4 regions of the Teredinibacter purpureus genome follow, and region 4 is predicted to be linked to each of the others. Evidence: predicted binding sites of a transcription regulator. Region 4 holds the regulator's gene; each other region holds the start of a gene.
The links. The regulator LexA, encoded in region 4, represses DNA repair genes until DNA is damaged. The targets are predictions, from matches to a motif close to ACTGTNTNTANANACAGT.
Positions count from the first base shown of each region.

Region 1: a site for LexA is predicted at 1,214-1,231, ahead of recN (DNA repair protein RecN). Genes of this name have one in related genera too.
Region 2: a site for LexA is predicted at 2,172-2,189, ahead of H5647_RS07265 (YebG family protein). Genes of this name have one in related genera too.
Region 3: a site for LexA is predicted at 2,591-2,608, ahead of imuA (translesion DNA synthesis-associated protein ImuA). Genes of this name have one in related genera too.

Region 1 covers NZ_CP060092.1:1,965,944-1,969,862, reverse strand. Annotated here, with positions in the region: gene dnaK (molecular chaperone DnaK) at 1-322, opposite strand, end outside; gene grpE (nucleotide exchange factor GrpE) at 477-1,064, opposite strand; gene recN (DNA repair protein RecN) at 1,304-2,965, shown strand; gene fur (ferric iron uptake transcriptional regulator) at 3,084-3,494, opposite strand; gene H5647_RS08340 (outer membrane protein assembly factor BamE) at 3,574-3,919, shown strand, end outside.
Region 2 covers NZ_CP060092.1:1,631,375-1,635,293, reverse strand. Annotated here, with positions in the region: gene H5647_RS07280 (DUF6491 family protein) at 346-801, opposite strand; gene H5647_RS07275 (tRNA-uridine aminocarboxypropyltransferase) at 1,055-1,630, opposite strand; gene H5647_RS07270 (hypothetical protein) at 1,703-2,071, shown strand; gene H5647_RS07265 (YebG family protein) at 2,225-2,536, shown strand; gene H5647_RS07260 (mechanosensitive ion channel family protein) at 2,678-3,823, shown strand; gene modA (molybdate ABC transporter substrate-binding protein) at 3,827-3,919, shown strand, end outside.
Region 3 covers NZ_CP060092.1:2,445,327-2,449,245, reverse strand. Annotated here, with positions in the region: gene H5647_RS10545 (MJ1255/VC2487 family glycosyltransferase) at 1-148, opposite strand, end outside; gene H5647_RS10540 (phosphatase PAP2 family protein) at 205-717, opposite strand; gene H5647_RS10535 (DsbA family oxidoreductase) at 907-1,578, opposite strand; gene H5647_RS10530 (ROK family protein) at 1,581-2,465, opposite strand; gene imuA (translesion DNA synthesis-associated protein ImuA) at 2,660-3,499, shown strand; gene H5647_RS10520 (Y-family DNA polymerase) at 3,515-3,919, shown strand, end outside.
Region 4 covers NZ_CP060092.1:3,606,775-3,610,693, reverse strand. Annotated here, with positions in the region: gene topA (type I DNA topoisomerase) at 1-420, shown strand, start outside; gene H5647_RS15870 (DUF6586 family protein) at 428-922, shown strand; gene H5647_RS15865 (hypothetical protein) at 1,064-1,321, shown strand; gene H5647_RS15860 (cell division inhibitor SulA) at 1,509-1,937, opposite strand; gene lexA (transcriptional repressor LexA) at 1,963-2,565, opposite strand; gene H5647_RS15850 (hypothetical protein) at 2,819-3,079, shown strand; gene H5647_RS15845 (hypothetical protein) at 3,089-3,505, shown strand; gene H5647_RS15840 (DUF6763 family protein) at 3,545-3,865, opposite strand.

The DNA of each region.
Region 1 (3,919 bases), 1.6 Mb from region 4:
CGCCCTTCACTTCCACCCAAGCATCGCCGTTATCGGCGCCAACAATCTTATAAGGCACCATTTTGATGTCTTTTTGTACAACATCATCTTTAAACTTACGACCGATCAAGCGCTTAACCGCAAACAATGTGTTTTGTGGATTAGTAACGGCCTGACGCTTAGCGCTCTGGCCTACCAAAATTTCATTGTCGTCTGTGAAAGCAACAATAGACGGCGTTGTACGATCGCCTTCGCCGTTTTCGATTACTTTAGGTTTACCATTCTCCAAAACCGACACACAGGAGTTAGTAGTCCCTAAGTCAATACCAATAATTTTGCCCATTGATCATCTCCAATCTTTAATACTGGCAGGACGAATAAACTCGACCTGCAAAAATTTTGCGCTTAACCGGCAATACGCCAGTGCATTGCTTGATGTCCAATATTGGTTCTATCCACCGATATTCAAGGGACAGGCCCAATATTATGTGTATTTTTTATTCAGCCTTAGAGACCACAACCATCGCAGGACGCACTAAACGCCCATTTAAGGTGTAACCGCTCTGGTAGACGTTGACAACCGTATTAGGCTCAACATCCGGAGACGGTACGGCGGTCATTGCCTGATGAAACTCGGGATTGAAAGGCTCACCCTCTGGGTGCACTTGCTCCACGTTATGTCGCTTAAGCGCATCCATTAACGATTTCACTGTCAGCTCTACGCCCTCTGTAACCGAGGCCATATCGGCGCCTTCGGCCGCAGCGGCTTCGATAGAGCGCATCATATTGTCGGCAACCGGCAACATATCGCTTACAAACTTTTCCAGTGCGTACTTATGCGCCTTCTCTACATCAAGCTCGGCTCTACGACGCACATTCTGTGCATCCGCTGCCGCGCGAAGCGCTTGCTCTTTCGCTTCGGCTAACTCAGCTTCCAGCTGTTCTATTCGAGCAGCTAATTCATCGCTTGTTGGTGCTTCGCTGTTATCAACAGCTTCTGCAGCATCGGCCGTGGGTTCTTGACTGACCTGATCGTCAACCAGCTCTTCAGTCGTGTTGTTTTCGGGTTGATCCTGATTACTCACATGTATCTCCAACTCATCGTTCAACTCATAACGCTATTCGCAATTCGCAATTCAGCTGTGAGCAATATGGGGCCACTCAAAGCACATTCAAGCCCAAAATTTGAACCGCTCAGGCCAAGATTAAAAGTGTTGCCACATAACCCAGAAATACTGTATAAATACACATGTCAAAACACTGTACATAAAAACACCTTTTAGGTTTTCCGCGAACCCGCCCTAACAACACCAAGGAGCCCGCCGTGTTAACGCATTTGCATATCACAGACTTCACCCTGGTAGACCACCTAGACCTTGAGTTAAGCCGCGGGCTAACCACCATCACCGGTGAAACCGGCGCGGGAAAATCAATTACGCTCGACGCCCTAGGCCTTGCGCTTGGCGATCGTACCGATGCAGACAAGGTCCGTCCTGGTTGCAGCAAGGCGGACATTCACGCCAGCTTTGATATATCCAACCTTAAATTCGCACAAAAATGGCTAGAAGAACATGAGCTCACCGACGGTGACGACTGTATTCTACGCCGCGTTATTACGGCCGAGGGCCGCTCCAGAGCGTTTATTAATGGGCAAACCGTCACTCTCAACCAGCTGCGCACGCTGGGCGAAATGCTTATCGATATTCATAGCCAGCATGAGCATCAATCACTGCTCAATTGCCGCTCACACCAGCGTTTACTCGACGCTTTTGGCGGCTTAAAGCCTCTAGCCAAGCAAGTTAAAGAAACGTTTCATTCGTGGCACTGCGTGAATTACCAACTCGAGAGTCTCAAAACACAAAACGAGGATTTGAATGCACGCTTTCAACTCCTACATTACCAAGTAGAAGAACTAAACCAGCTTGCCTTACAAGAAAACGAGCTTGCCCAGCTAGAACAAGAACAGCGAACCCTCGCAAACGCCGAAACCATTAACGGCAATTGCCAACATGTTGTCAGCCTATGCGGCGATGACGAAGGTATCCAAGACCGCCTTAATAATGCGCTACATTTACTCAGTACCCTCCAAGATAAACCTCAGAAACTACATGAAGCCGAATCACTCCTAAACAACGCCCTTATTCATTTGCAAGAAGCGCAATCGGAACTGGATCATTTTCTAGACGGCCACGAACAAGATGAATCTCGGCTGGGAGACGTTGAGCTGCGGCTAACCGCAATTTATGAAATCGCACGCAAACACCGCATTCCGGCCGAAAAACTAGAACAATTGCACCGTGAATTAGCGGCCGAACTTAGCGGGCTACAAAGCGGTGACGATCAAATCGAATCTCTAGAAGCGCAACGAGCAGAAGCCCTAACAATTTACCAACAACTCGCAACTGAACTCAGCGATCAACGTCAATTCGCGAGTGCTCGACTCGCCAAAGCAGTAAACGACAAACTCGCCCAGCTGGCTATGAACCACGCGAAACTCAGCATCGCGTTGCATCAAACAACCTCCCCTACAGCTGGAGGCAGCGAAGCTGTAGAACTATTGATTAGCACTAACCCTGGCCAACCTGCCAAGCCTTTATCCAAAGTCGCATCGGGAGGAGAGCTGTCTCGGGTAAGCCTTGCCATTCAAGTGGTAACAGCTCAAACATCCACCATCCCCTCCCTAGTCTTTGACGAAGTGGACGTGGGCATAGGTGGCACAACGGGCAATGAAGTTGGCCAACTACTGCGTGAGCTCGGCAAAAACGCACAGGTACTCTGCGTTACCCACCTTGCTCAAGTCGCCAGCAAAGGCCACCAACATTTGGTTGTGAGCAAACAAACGGACAAAAAATTGGGCGCAATCTCCTCAATGAAAATGCTTTCCAAACAAGAGCGAATCACCGAAATAGCCCGAATGATGGGCGGAGACGTAGACTCGAAAAACTCCTTGGCCCACGCGAAAGAAATGCTGACAGCAACAGGCTGAGAGCTGAAACTACACATAATATAAAGAAGAAAGAAAAGTAAGATTTTAACAAGCGCTCAAATAACGCACAGCTGCAGGTTACATCACACTGTAACCTGCCTTAACCGCTAAACATCACCTAGCTTTTTAAGGGCTTCACATACAACACCAAGCTATGGCCAGTAATCTCGTAGCCGTGGGCTGCTGCAATTTCATTTTGTAATTGCTCAATTTTTTCGTTATGAAATTCTATGACCTTACCGGTTTCGATACACACCATATGATCATGATGATCACCTCTATCTAACTCAAATACAGAATGGCCACCATCAAAATTATGGCGCTCGACCAAACCGGCGCTCTCAAACTGGGTCAATACACGGTAAACTGTTGCTAAGCCTACATCTTCCCCCGCCTCTAAAAGCAGCTTATAAACATCTTCTGCACTTAGATGACGATCCACGGAATTTTCTAGGATTTGTAAGATCTTAACTCTCGGCAGCGTGACCTTTAGGCCTGCTTTGCGCAATTCTTGGTTTTCTACTGCCATTTAGATGCTCCTTTAGGCTTCTCAGGTGATAAACAGATCGGGTATTATCCTCGGCCAACAGATTTTCGGAAACCCCCTCATGCAATTTGTTTTAAAGACTGTACTTTTGATCGTAGTGCTTTTTGCCGCAACTGGCTGTTCTCGTCTGCAGTTTCCTTGGGTTTATCGCATATATATCCAGCAAGGCAACCATATAGACGCCGAAAAGGTCGAGCAACTCGAAGTCGGCATGACTCCCGAGCAAGTCCGCTTCCTAATGGGGAACCCACTCATCGCCGATACTTTCAATGCAGATCGCTGGGATTACTACTTCACCATGATTCGTGGAGAAGACCAGCTGAGTGAATATCACTTCACCGTGTATTTTGAAAACGGCCTGCTAGAGCGCTGGGAAGGCGACTACAAAAAGAAACGTAAGCCGAAAC
Region 2 (3,919 bases), 2.0 Mb from region 4:
TAGTTTTTCCGTAAACACACGCAGCGCCATTGCGCGCGGGCGGTAGATTGAAGCCCCTAAATGAAATCACAGCGAAAAAAACGATGGGCTAACGCTCTTAGCCCGAGAGAAAACGCTAAGCGCGTTAAATACTGGAGAAGTCAAAACTGAAGTAGACGCTGGCCAATCGTACCCGATAGACGCAGAGCACTATTGAAGCGAAAGGCGAGCGCCAAACGCAACTACATAACGAACGGGCTAATACCGAAAGAAATAGTTAACCCTGTCAATGATAAAACCTAGCCTTAGTCTAAACACGTAAAAATTACGGTTAGTTCAAAAGGCTCGTTCGAGTAACGGAGTAAGCTATTCCACTAGTTCCATCGTCATCTGGGCCGCATTTTTTGCTTCATCAATCAGTGATTGAGCTTTTTTCAATGCGCTAAAGGCCGCGTCCTTATCATCGAACTCAAATATTTTACTAATGGTACAACGGCCATCCGTACTGGTAATACTACTTGTACCGCCGCCACACACTTCATTCTGCGGCCCCTTAAAGACCACCGCTACAGCCATTGCCATCGCATGACAACGCGTTAAAGTGGTCATCAAGTAGTAATCGCGCCCAGCATCCACCGTTACGATGTCGTGCTGAAAACCATACCCATCAATATCGGACACTCGAACACACGCACGGCCGTTCTGCCCGGTCTCTTGTGCCAGTAAATCAGCCATTTTGGGCAGTGTTACGGCATCGCCCGCGGTAGTGCAAGCCAATAGCGCTGGCAGCAATAAACTGCCTATTAACGTTCTAATCTTCATAATACACATCATCCTCTATTGAGAGTTACAACCTGCTGACGACATTCAACAACAATGCTTACCCTACCGGTAGTTGTCCATTCACTCGACAATGTCATCTGTTCACGACATTCAACGTTATTCGAATATCTAAAACCGCTTTTATATCCCGTTATAGTGACCGAATGTGCCACCAAAGCAGCACTTCGGCTACGTTAAGGTTACACGTATCTACACCACTTATTCATCATAAGGCATGTATTAACCCTATACGTTAACGAGTGGGTATAAATTTTTCATAGCGCTCTACAAATGCAGAAAAGACAGTGGTTAAACACCCCACTCTTGCGTGTGGGTCTAACACTTTCAAACCCAATTGTACCGCTTCAAAGGTGGATAATTGATTAGGTTGTTCCGCTTTCCGAATACGGTACTCACTCTGTTCCGACGGCAAGTTCACTCGGGGCAAATCGGCTAACCAGGTATTTAGATACAGTAGTTTACGGCTTTTACGCCATGTTCCATCTAACACCAGTAATTGATGCGTTGGCGTTGACTTCCGCTCAACGCAGCCCTTTAAACCGCTTTGTATTTCTTCTTCGGGATAAAGCAACGCGCATTCTGACGACCTTACTCCAAGCGCCGAAGCCGTATAATGTTCACCCACATATAAACGACTATTCGGCAAACACAGGTACAAAAGTTGAGCAGTACCTTTAGGGTGCCCCGCTTCGCTCGGATGCTGCCAAATAATCACTTCGATGTTGGAGTTTACTTTTTGCACAAGATCACACAGGCATGTGCGCGTAGGTCGCAAACAGAGTTCACAACTCGGACGTTCTAATTTCATAGGGCTCACTACAAGACTGACAATTCAAATAATACCGATTACCATACCCGCCACGCCAGAGGAGCAGCGACAATGAAAACGCAAGAATTTCTCCGAACCGGTGAGGCTGAATTAGTGCCTCGCCTAAAAGAAATGAAAATCAAGGAACTAGAGCGTCACGCTCAAAAAATCCTCAATAGCTACGGAAGTACCGATTACAGTACGGTGATGAAGCAATTGATTCAAACCATTCCTACGCTAGACCCTGCAGACAATAATCGCTTTCAGATCATTCAAGATATTGTGAGTTCACGTGTATCGACGGTTAAATGCTCGGTCGAGCCCAATCCCGACGCGTTTCGCACAGATATCATTCAGCGCCTCACCGTACTACTTACGGTCATCATTACAAGAAAGTTTCAGAAAATACATTCCCCTAAAGGCAGCTCGGCCGTCCATTAGGGAAAGGTCCATTAATAGGTTAAAAGCTCACCAATAAGTTTACCCAGAAATGTACTGCAACCCCAACGCATAATATTCGCTTTACAGACAATTTAGGTGTACTGTACCCTTATACAGTACACCTAAATTCACCATGTATTGAGGATCGCAACAATGGCAGTTATTGCAGTTTGGAAATGTGACCGGGATGGCAGTATGTTTGATGACAAAAAAGCAGCAGACGCACACGATAAAATGCTCGAATTGGCCGAAAGTATTACGCGCCTAATTGAAGCGAATATACCCACAGTTAGCGATGAAGACGTAGAAGCCATTGGCCTTTTACTCGCCAAACGTAGCGACGACCTAGTTAAAGCATGTAAGGGCAAGCCCAGTGTATTGCTAGAAGCCGCGCCCATGGCAAGTGATGATAGCGCTTCAACGGAAAGCGTTGAAGACTCAAACGTTACCTCTCTTACCCGCTAAACAGGCATCATTGGCACCAAAGGTGCCGTGCGCGCTTAGAAGCCCTTCTGACTATTGCCAATTAAAGACCGTCAACGTTTATGTTTGCCTGCGTTGGCGGTATTATCCGTTGCTTCTGGCAGCAAACGGAGACTCTTCCCCTTGGATACTATCCTCTGGCTAACGCCTGACTTCACGCAGACTGAACGAATCGTACACGGGCTGATATTCCTACTCAATATCAGTCTATTATTCGCTGCAAGGCCACTACTAGCTCTGATCGAAATTGACGAAACTCGCACATCGCCGGTACGTATTTTTCGCGCAGTTAACATTGTCATTCTTGTATTACACGTATTAGACCTAACGTTGCTCAAAGTTAGCAGTGATTACGAAAATGCATTTATCAAATTAGGCCTCAGCTTAGCGGCGGTCTACACCGCGCTCTATGGCTACAATTTACTTTGCTTCTTATCGCGAAAACGCTTTGGCAACGAAAAAGTTATCGATGACAAAAAAGTGTATATCGATACTTATAGTACTCGCCTCGTCGATTTACTCTGTTTAAGTTTTATTATCATCTTTACCATTTATGCCCTCATAAAAATTTGGGGCGCCGATAGCATGCTTGAAACAACAGGTATTTTTGGTATTGTCGCTGCTTTTTTAGCCTTTACGAGCGCTAGCTGGGCGCCCGATATCATCAGCGGTTTAATTGTACTGAATACTCGCATACTACAAGACGGCGACGTCGTCGTTGTAGATGGCTATCCTGATGAATATGTCATAAGCAAAGTGACACTGATATACATAGTGCTGTACGACATACGCAATAACCATCGCACCTTAATTCGCAATAGCCAATTTATAAAATCCAAAATTGATAACCTTAGTCGTATCGCTTCAACCGACGGCATTCGTCAAGCGCTTCGCTATAATATTGGCTACCCCCAAATAGACGGCAAAACCATCGAAGAACGAAGCGAACAATTACAACATTATAGAAATCGAATAGAACGTATTTTTCGCCAGGCAAACGAGCAATGCAGTAAAAATACTAGTTTAAACCTTAATGTCGACGCGCCGTTTGAATGCGCACTAACACTCGCTGGCGATTACGCCCTTGAATACACGGTATGGTTCTATCTAGGGCGGTTACCCAACACCAAAATAACCGCTACCATTCGCCGACATCTCATGGGCACAATTTATAGCGTTAATGAAGCCGTTTTTTCTGCGGCAGAAATTGAAGGCATTAGTCTTTCTACGCCGCAATTAAATAACATCCAAATTGCGAAGGATCTCTAACCTATGCTTGCCTTTCGTTTACTGGTTGTTTATGGATTGTTTATCAGTTTAAGCACCATTGCTGTAGCAGAAAATTGTCGTGTTGCGGTAGCGGCC
Region 3 (3,919 bases), 1.2 Mb from region 4:
ACTCTTCCATGTCGAAATACTTATTTCTTTCTCGCCCCGAGAAGACATAATCCACATCTATCTCGTTTTCTTTTAAATATTTATTCATCGCGCGTGCGCGACTAATATGACCATTACCCGTTCCTTGGACACCATAAAGTATTTTCATTCGTCACTCTTATTGTAAGTTAACTCGCTACGATGTCGTCTTGCACACAATTATAATTAGAGTGCCGCTAGAACAAGCAAGCATATGGTATGGCCAAGTAACGCACCCGCCATAACGTCTGTAGGGAAGTGCACACCAAGCATCACCCTTGCCGCACCAACGCTCACGGCCCAGGGGTACAACAGCCACCCCAATGCGGGGTACGCCCCCACCAGCGCGCAGGCAACTAAAAATGCGGCTGAGGTATGCCCTGAGGGGAAACTAAATTGATCGGAAGGAACAACCTCGCTTTTATAGCCTGGGATAGCAACTGCAGGCCTATTGCGACGAAAAGAGGATTTAAAAATACAATACAGTGCTCGCTCAATAAGAAACGCTACAACCATCAGTTTAACCATGTGCCATTGTTCTAGCAGCATGAAAACAAATACGATAACAGCGTAGAGAGGGCCGTCGGCAACCCGCGATACGTATCGGCTTAACACCACAGCCAACTCTCGGTGCTTACGGCGTAAGCACCAATCAAAAGTCATTAAATCGATTTGATGTATAGTATGAAATAGACGCATGTTACACCCTCCATTTCGATCACTTTAGCGCAAGCTCATGACATATTTATGAGTATTGCGTGACAGAAAAATGACAGGCGTAGAACAAAAAAACATGCCTTTAGCGCATGTTTTTAATGAATTAAATAGAACTTTGGGTTGGGGGAAGAGGATAATATTAAGCGAGTGCTATACCTGCACTCGCTCGCGTCAACACCATGATTGCTGGCCCGCAGGATTATCCAAAAGCTCTCTAACATTTGCTTCGATAATACGATACCCAACGTTACCCGCTAACTGCTGTCGTCCTTCATTAAACAGCAACGTTGGGCTCGATTTTATGCCTAACTCAACGGCTTTATACATGTCACGGCAAATAATGGCGTGCGCCTCTCCGCTCTCAACGCTTTGACGCACAATATCGACGGGAAGTCCTGCTTCATCGGCAAGTAACAATAACGTTTTATACTGAGCAACGTCGCGAGCATGTACAAAAAACGCCTCTCGTACCAACGTCATGTATCGCGAAAAAACGCCCACTTCAGTGCGTTCTTGTTGCTCCGCTAATCTAGCCGCTGCCAAGAATAAATGAACGGGTAAAGAAGATTGCGGCGTATTTTTGAGCCAGACATCCTCGTGAAGCGTAATGTGCTCAAACGGTTCGGCTACGTCTTGTACATGCTGACTATAGGCCGCTATTCCACCTCGATCGCCCCATGCCTTTTTTATTTTTCCTGGCACATCACCAAAAACGGGAAAGAAATGAACCTCAATAGCAATATCATCGCCAAATTCTGACTGAAGCTCAGCAATCCGAATATGTGAAACATACGCCCAAATACACAAGACATCTGAAAAATGATCAACCTGAATTTTTGCCACTTTTAACACTCCACTTGCTGTGCCAACACCATTGCACCCAGTATTCCCGCCTGACTGCCAAGCCCCGGCAGGACAATTGTCTGTTCAATATTATCGGTTATAGCAGGGTGCTGAATATAGCCATTTAAATATGCCGGAACCTTTTCACGCACTTGAGTAATGACCTGCGACTGCGCCATAACACCACCACCCAAAATAATCTTTTGAGGTGATAACGTAGCGATAAACGTCACGAGTGCTTTTGCAATATAGTCCGCCTCTAACTCCCATGCTGGGTGATCAACAGGCAAAGCCACACCTGGCGTTTGCCAGCGCTCTTCTATTGCCGGCCCCGCAGCCAATCCCTCAAAACACAAATCGCCATGAAAAGGACAACGCCCCTTATAATCATCACCTGCTCGTTTTGGGATAAAACAGTGTCCCAATTCTGGGTGCAGTAACCCGTGAACAAGACGACCACCGCTCACAACCCCGCCGCCAATACCGGTTCCGATGGTGATATAAATATAGTCATCCAGGCCTTGTGCGGCTCCCCACACACCCTCACCGAGAGCTGCCGCGTTAACATCTGTATCAAACCCAATAGGGACGTCAAAGTGTTCACGAAGTACGCCTAAGATGTCCGTTTGCGCCCAGCCAGGCTTAGGCGTGGAGGTTATATAACCATAGGTTGGCGATTCGCGATTCAGGTCTATAGGCCCAAACGAACCAACGCCTAGCGCGGTAAGTGTAGACGCGTACGGTTTAAAGAATTCAATCACTTGGGCCAATGTTTCAGTTGGCGTAATGGTTGCAATTTGTACTGTTTCAATCTCATTTGGCCCGCGCCCAACCGCACATATAAACTTAGTCCCACCCGCCTCTACGGCGCCGTACAGCTTACCCATAATCAATCACCTTAAGCGTTAGAACCTACTACTGCCCCTAACCTACTGTTTCACTAAACACCCATTATCGCATTCCGGCACAACGTTGCCAAAATTCATACTTGCCAGAATGATTAGGTCGCTATACTGTATATACATACATGCAAGTGAAAAGCGAGCTTTTGCCGCCCAACCCTTTTTAGCTAATACTCAACATGACGCACACCGACAAACCAACAAAGACCGCTGCGCCTTCATTAGAGAGCCTGCTGCAACGTAGCGACATATGGAAAGGCCATGTCCAAAAACAGGGACACAAGGAAGCTCTCGACAGCGGATACCCAGAGCTCAACCAGCAATTACTGAATAATGGCTGGCCGCTTGGTAGTCTTATAGAGGTTGTTCAACCTACCGCAGGCACCGGCGACTGGCAGTTATTTACGCCAGCATTAAAGACACAACTTACACAACAACCCAATACCCATGCGGTATTACTTAACCCTCCTGCGCGGCCTTTTGCTCCCGCTCTTATTGACGCCAAAATACCCTTAGCCCAGCTTCTAGTTGTGCAAACGCACAACAAAACGGACTTTATTGCAGCTTTTGTAGAATTAGCCCGCGCCAGTTGCTGTAGTGTTTTAATGGCATGGCAGCCAAAAGAATTACTAAACTATACCGAATTACGCAAATGCCAATTAGCCACTGCTGACCGATACGGGCTAACTGTTTTATTTCGCTCGTTTCAGGCGCAGCAACAAAGTTCCCCAGCCGCTATTCGGTTAATTGCCGCGCTCACTCGTAACCATTTAACCGTAACGTTATTCAAGCAGCGCGGCCAACTGCAACAAGCCCGAACGCACCCCATTGAACTCCCTTTGCCTAAACATTGGCGAGCACTACCGCCCCACAATCAACTTGACCAAGCCTACCCAAGCGTAGCATCGAGCACCACGAACGACTATATACTTGCCCGTTACAACCGTCACATCAATAACGGGCCTATCACCACAGAAAAGAAAGTAGCGCTAAAACAACGTTATGGAACCTCTGATTAAATACTGATTTCACGTTTGCAGTACAATATTAACGCCAAAAAAGGGAACAGTATAATAGAACCTAAAAGCTGGATAGCCATTCGTTTACCGCAACTCCCATTAGATATTTTTGGTTTTGACTATAACGATCCTAATGCCATCATTGTTGTTGAAAAACAACGCGTCATCAGTGTAAATACTGAAGCGTTTAAAAAAGGTATCACACTGGATATGTCGGCAACGAGGGCACGGATGCTATGTGAATGCCAAGTTCTTGAACGCGACTATAACGTGGAACATACCGCTATTCGCCAAATCGCCGAACAGCTTTACCATTACACCCCTTATATTCAACAGCACTTAAAACCACGTTATACTCGCTATAGTTTTCATCGCGATAACGGTTTTACGCTTGAGATTTCACAGTCTTTAGCGTTATTT
Region 4 (3,919 bases):
ATTTGCGATAAAGTGGATGACCATTACGTACTGCGTGATGGTGCCAGCGGCTTGTTTTTAGCTGCGAGCCAGTTCCCTAAAAATCGCGAGACACGGGCCCCGCTAGTTAAAGAAATTTTACCGCACAAAGCCGTACTCGACCCCAAGTATAACTTTTTGTTAAGTGCTCCAGCACAGGATAGTGACGGTATTGATACGCTTGTTCGGTATAGCCGCAAAACCAAAGAACAGTATGTTCAGTCAGAAGTCGATGGTAAGGCAACGGGCTGGAAGGCCTTTTACGAGGGGAGTAAATGGGTTGTAACGGATAAACCAGCTCCTAAGCGGGCCGCAGCTAAAAAAGCGCCGGCGAAGAAGGCTCCGGCGAAGAAGAAAGTCGCGGTTAAAAAAACGCCTGCTAAAAAGAAAACAACAAGCTAAGCATAAGATGGCTGCTGCAGAAGTATTTCAAAAGAAAGTCGATTTGCAGCTGCTCTATGCCCGGACGCAGTTGAATGCGTTGGTGGGTCAGAGCGGTTTTGCGAAGCAAGCATTTTTGCAGGCGGCATTATTGCAATTGCATCTTGCGTTAAAGGCTTATATCTCAGAAATTACCAATGGGCGTGTTGTCGTAGAGGGTGCTGAGGAGCTTCTACGGCTCGATGTGGGTGCGTACGATTTTAGGCTAAAAGAACTTCAGGTTTTAGCTACGGATACTGCTCAGTGGTTATCGCAGCTTTATTTTAGTATTAACCACCTCTATACGGCAGGCTCCTCGCTACCGGTAACCCGTTCTTTTGCTGCGTCCGCTGTTAATGTAATCGCTTCCAGTGGCTCCGCTCCACAACAATGGGATGAACTATCGGTTGCGGATGTTGAGCGGGTTATTCAGGCTTTTAGAGCTTTCATCGATAATCAACGCGGTTTGTCTATAGAGTCTTGACAGGCGTTTTAGCGTGATTGTAGATTTTTAACCGAGTGAGTGAAAATACGGGCATAAAAAATGATACAATTTTGAGTCACATATTAGGTTGTCAATAGGTAGGGGGTAGCCCTGATGACTCAAAGCAGTACCGATAAAGAGATATCAATGTTATACGAGATAGTTGAATTAGCGGATGGCGAAATTGCGTTACAAAAAGATGAAGAGGGAAGTGAGCCTCTCGTACGAATAAAGTTTTCGGAAGAATCACTTTATTTTTTAAATGAAGCAAAGTTTGATATTGCTAAAGCAATGATCGAAGCCGGCCTTGAAGCCGCAAGTGATATTCAAGACAGTTCAAACCCTCAAGAGCAAGAGAGCCGAGAAGAGGGAAAGGTTGAAGAGTTTACGCTTCATTAAGGTGTTCAGTTCGGCTGTAAACCACCTAAACGTATTTTTAACTCAGCAGAATAGGTTGCCCTAATGATCTATGGGTAACCTTCATATCCATAAGGCGTGTGCGGCAATACTCGCAATGTTACTTATAAATCTTTGTCCTGTACCCCTTCGAGTTTAAGTCTAACAAGCTTGTAAATCTGCGCGGGCGTTAACGAAATCGTAGTAGTAGCCCTTTGCAGCCAGTATTTTTACAGGCGGTATCCAGCGTATAAAAATCTGACTCCGTAAGGCTTCCAGCCTCTGCTATAACAGTGCTGCTTGTATTGTTGGTCAGGGCTTCCCAGAATACTCGAGAAATATCGCTAACATTTTTAGGGTGAATGATGCGCACATTGTTTAAATTAAAGCCGAACGATTGAAGTTGTGCTTTGCTAATGCCCGTCGGGGCTATCCACGTAAACCATTTGGATTGGCTTTGCTGGCTTAGGTGCGCAAGCATCGGTAGCACTAGGTTGTAGTCAGGGATGCCGTTTGATCCGGATAATACAATCTCGGTCAAACTGGCCGAGTTTGAGTGGACGGGCGATGAGTTGGCACAGCTTCGATTATAAGCTATTTTTTGTGCTGAATTTGCCATGGTAATGTCCTCTGGTTTACAGGGATTAGCTGCGACGAATAACGCCTACACTTAAACCCTCGATTGCAAAGTTTTCATCTCTCAGGTCGACTTCAATAACGTCGAAGTCCGGGTTTTCTGGCCATAATTCGATAATTGCTCGATTTCTTTCACGCTTAAATCGTTTGACCGTTACTTCATCTTCTATCCGAGCAACGACAATATCACCATTTCGAACTTGGTCCGTTTTGTGGACGGCTAATAAGTCTCCATCAAAAATGCCGATGTCTTTCATGCTCATTCCGTGAACGGTTAGCAGGAAATCAGCTTGAGGACTAAAAAAGCTTTGGGGGACATCGCAATAATCTTCTATATGCTCTTCTGCCAAGATGGGGCTGCCAGCGGCTACGCGGCCAACGAGGGGGATACCGGTTTGCGTTTCGGGAAGGCGGATTCCACGTGATGCGCCGGCGATCATTTCAATGGCGCCTTTTCGGGCTAGTGCCTTTAGGTGTTCTTCCGCGGCGTTCGCCGATTTGAACCCTAGTATTTCTGCTATTTCAGCTCGTGTAGGTGGGTAGCCTGTATCTTGAATGTGATCCTTAATTAGATCTAAAATTTGCTGTTGCCTTGCCGTGAGTTTGATCATCCGTTGTCTCCAGTCTAATGGGCGCAGCTTGGTGGTTAAGCTGAGTGATTTCAGTCTGTTTTAATATACAGTACTTGGTATTATATACAGTGTTTGTGTGTGCGCAAGCTTTTCGTGGTAAGGCCTAAAAGAGATAGAGTGCCTTGCTTTCGTAAGTTACCGTTCGTTGTTCTGTATTGCTCTGTTAAACTTGCAGCTGGAACTGTTGGTCTAGGTTTAAGTGGTCGGCGGGGTAAAGAACGGGAGAATGTGAATGCTTGATACTCTATTTAAAGGAGCTGGGATGCGGCGTCAGTACTGTCGAATGAAGGAGCGTGTGGATAGCCGTATTAGAGAAAAAGCGATCGAGCGGGCACGAACACGTATTTACTTGCATGGCAAACAGCCAGAAGACTACGCTGAAGAGGTGCTCGAAGTTATTGTTAAAGAAGAGGAAGATAAGCTACGTGCGGAATTTAAGGATAAGGGTATTCTTATGTTACTTGCCGCTTTGGGTTTGTCGTTTTGGTCTTAAGGTGACCCTATGTTTAAGTTTTTAACAAAATCTATTGTCTTTAGCGTGGTGTGGCGGCGTTATAAGACACTTATAGTGTCGACGGTACTCCTTTTTCTTATGTATTTTGTTATTGCTCTTATTCATGATGATTATGTGGAGTATTCGCTGGCGAGCCAAACGGAAAATGCTTTAGGGTTTGCTTACATCGTAAAGTGGGCTGCTATGGCCATTGGCACGTTTGTTTATTACGTTATAAACTTCCCGCCCGCAATATTACGTAAAAATAAGTCCGGCAAGCGGTTACGTGATGCAGAGGAAGAAGCCGTTTTGGGTGCCGCATGCGAAAATTTTTCGGAAAATCCGCTACGGGATAATGACCCTTTCGCGGGAATAAGACAAAAGAAACAGTTAAACAGTAGAGCGGATGCCTGCCTGAAAGAATAATCTAAAACGTGATGTGCTAATTGTGGCCTATTTCAATGTTTATAGGCTGTCGTCGAAGCCGAGAAAAGGCTCTGGTTCTATCGTTTCGAGTGGGTTGCCATAACCGCTATTAATAGAGTTTGGATTGTCTTCCCACGGTTCAGCATATGATGCACCATAACCTGCGTTAGCGTCTTCAGGGGCGGCCGCAACCACTAGATTTAATTGCCCCCAAGTGTCCAGTTCAAATTCGTCGATATCACCGTCTTCGTATTGAATCTCGATGGCGCTATTATCTTCATCTAATGCGACAATTTCAAAAAGTTGCTTGCTTGACGTGTCTTGATACCAGACACCGATTACTGGGAATATCTTTGCCATAACCAACCTCCAACGTTACCACTTTACGCTACCACTTCTTCTGTTGCTTCGCAC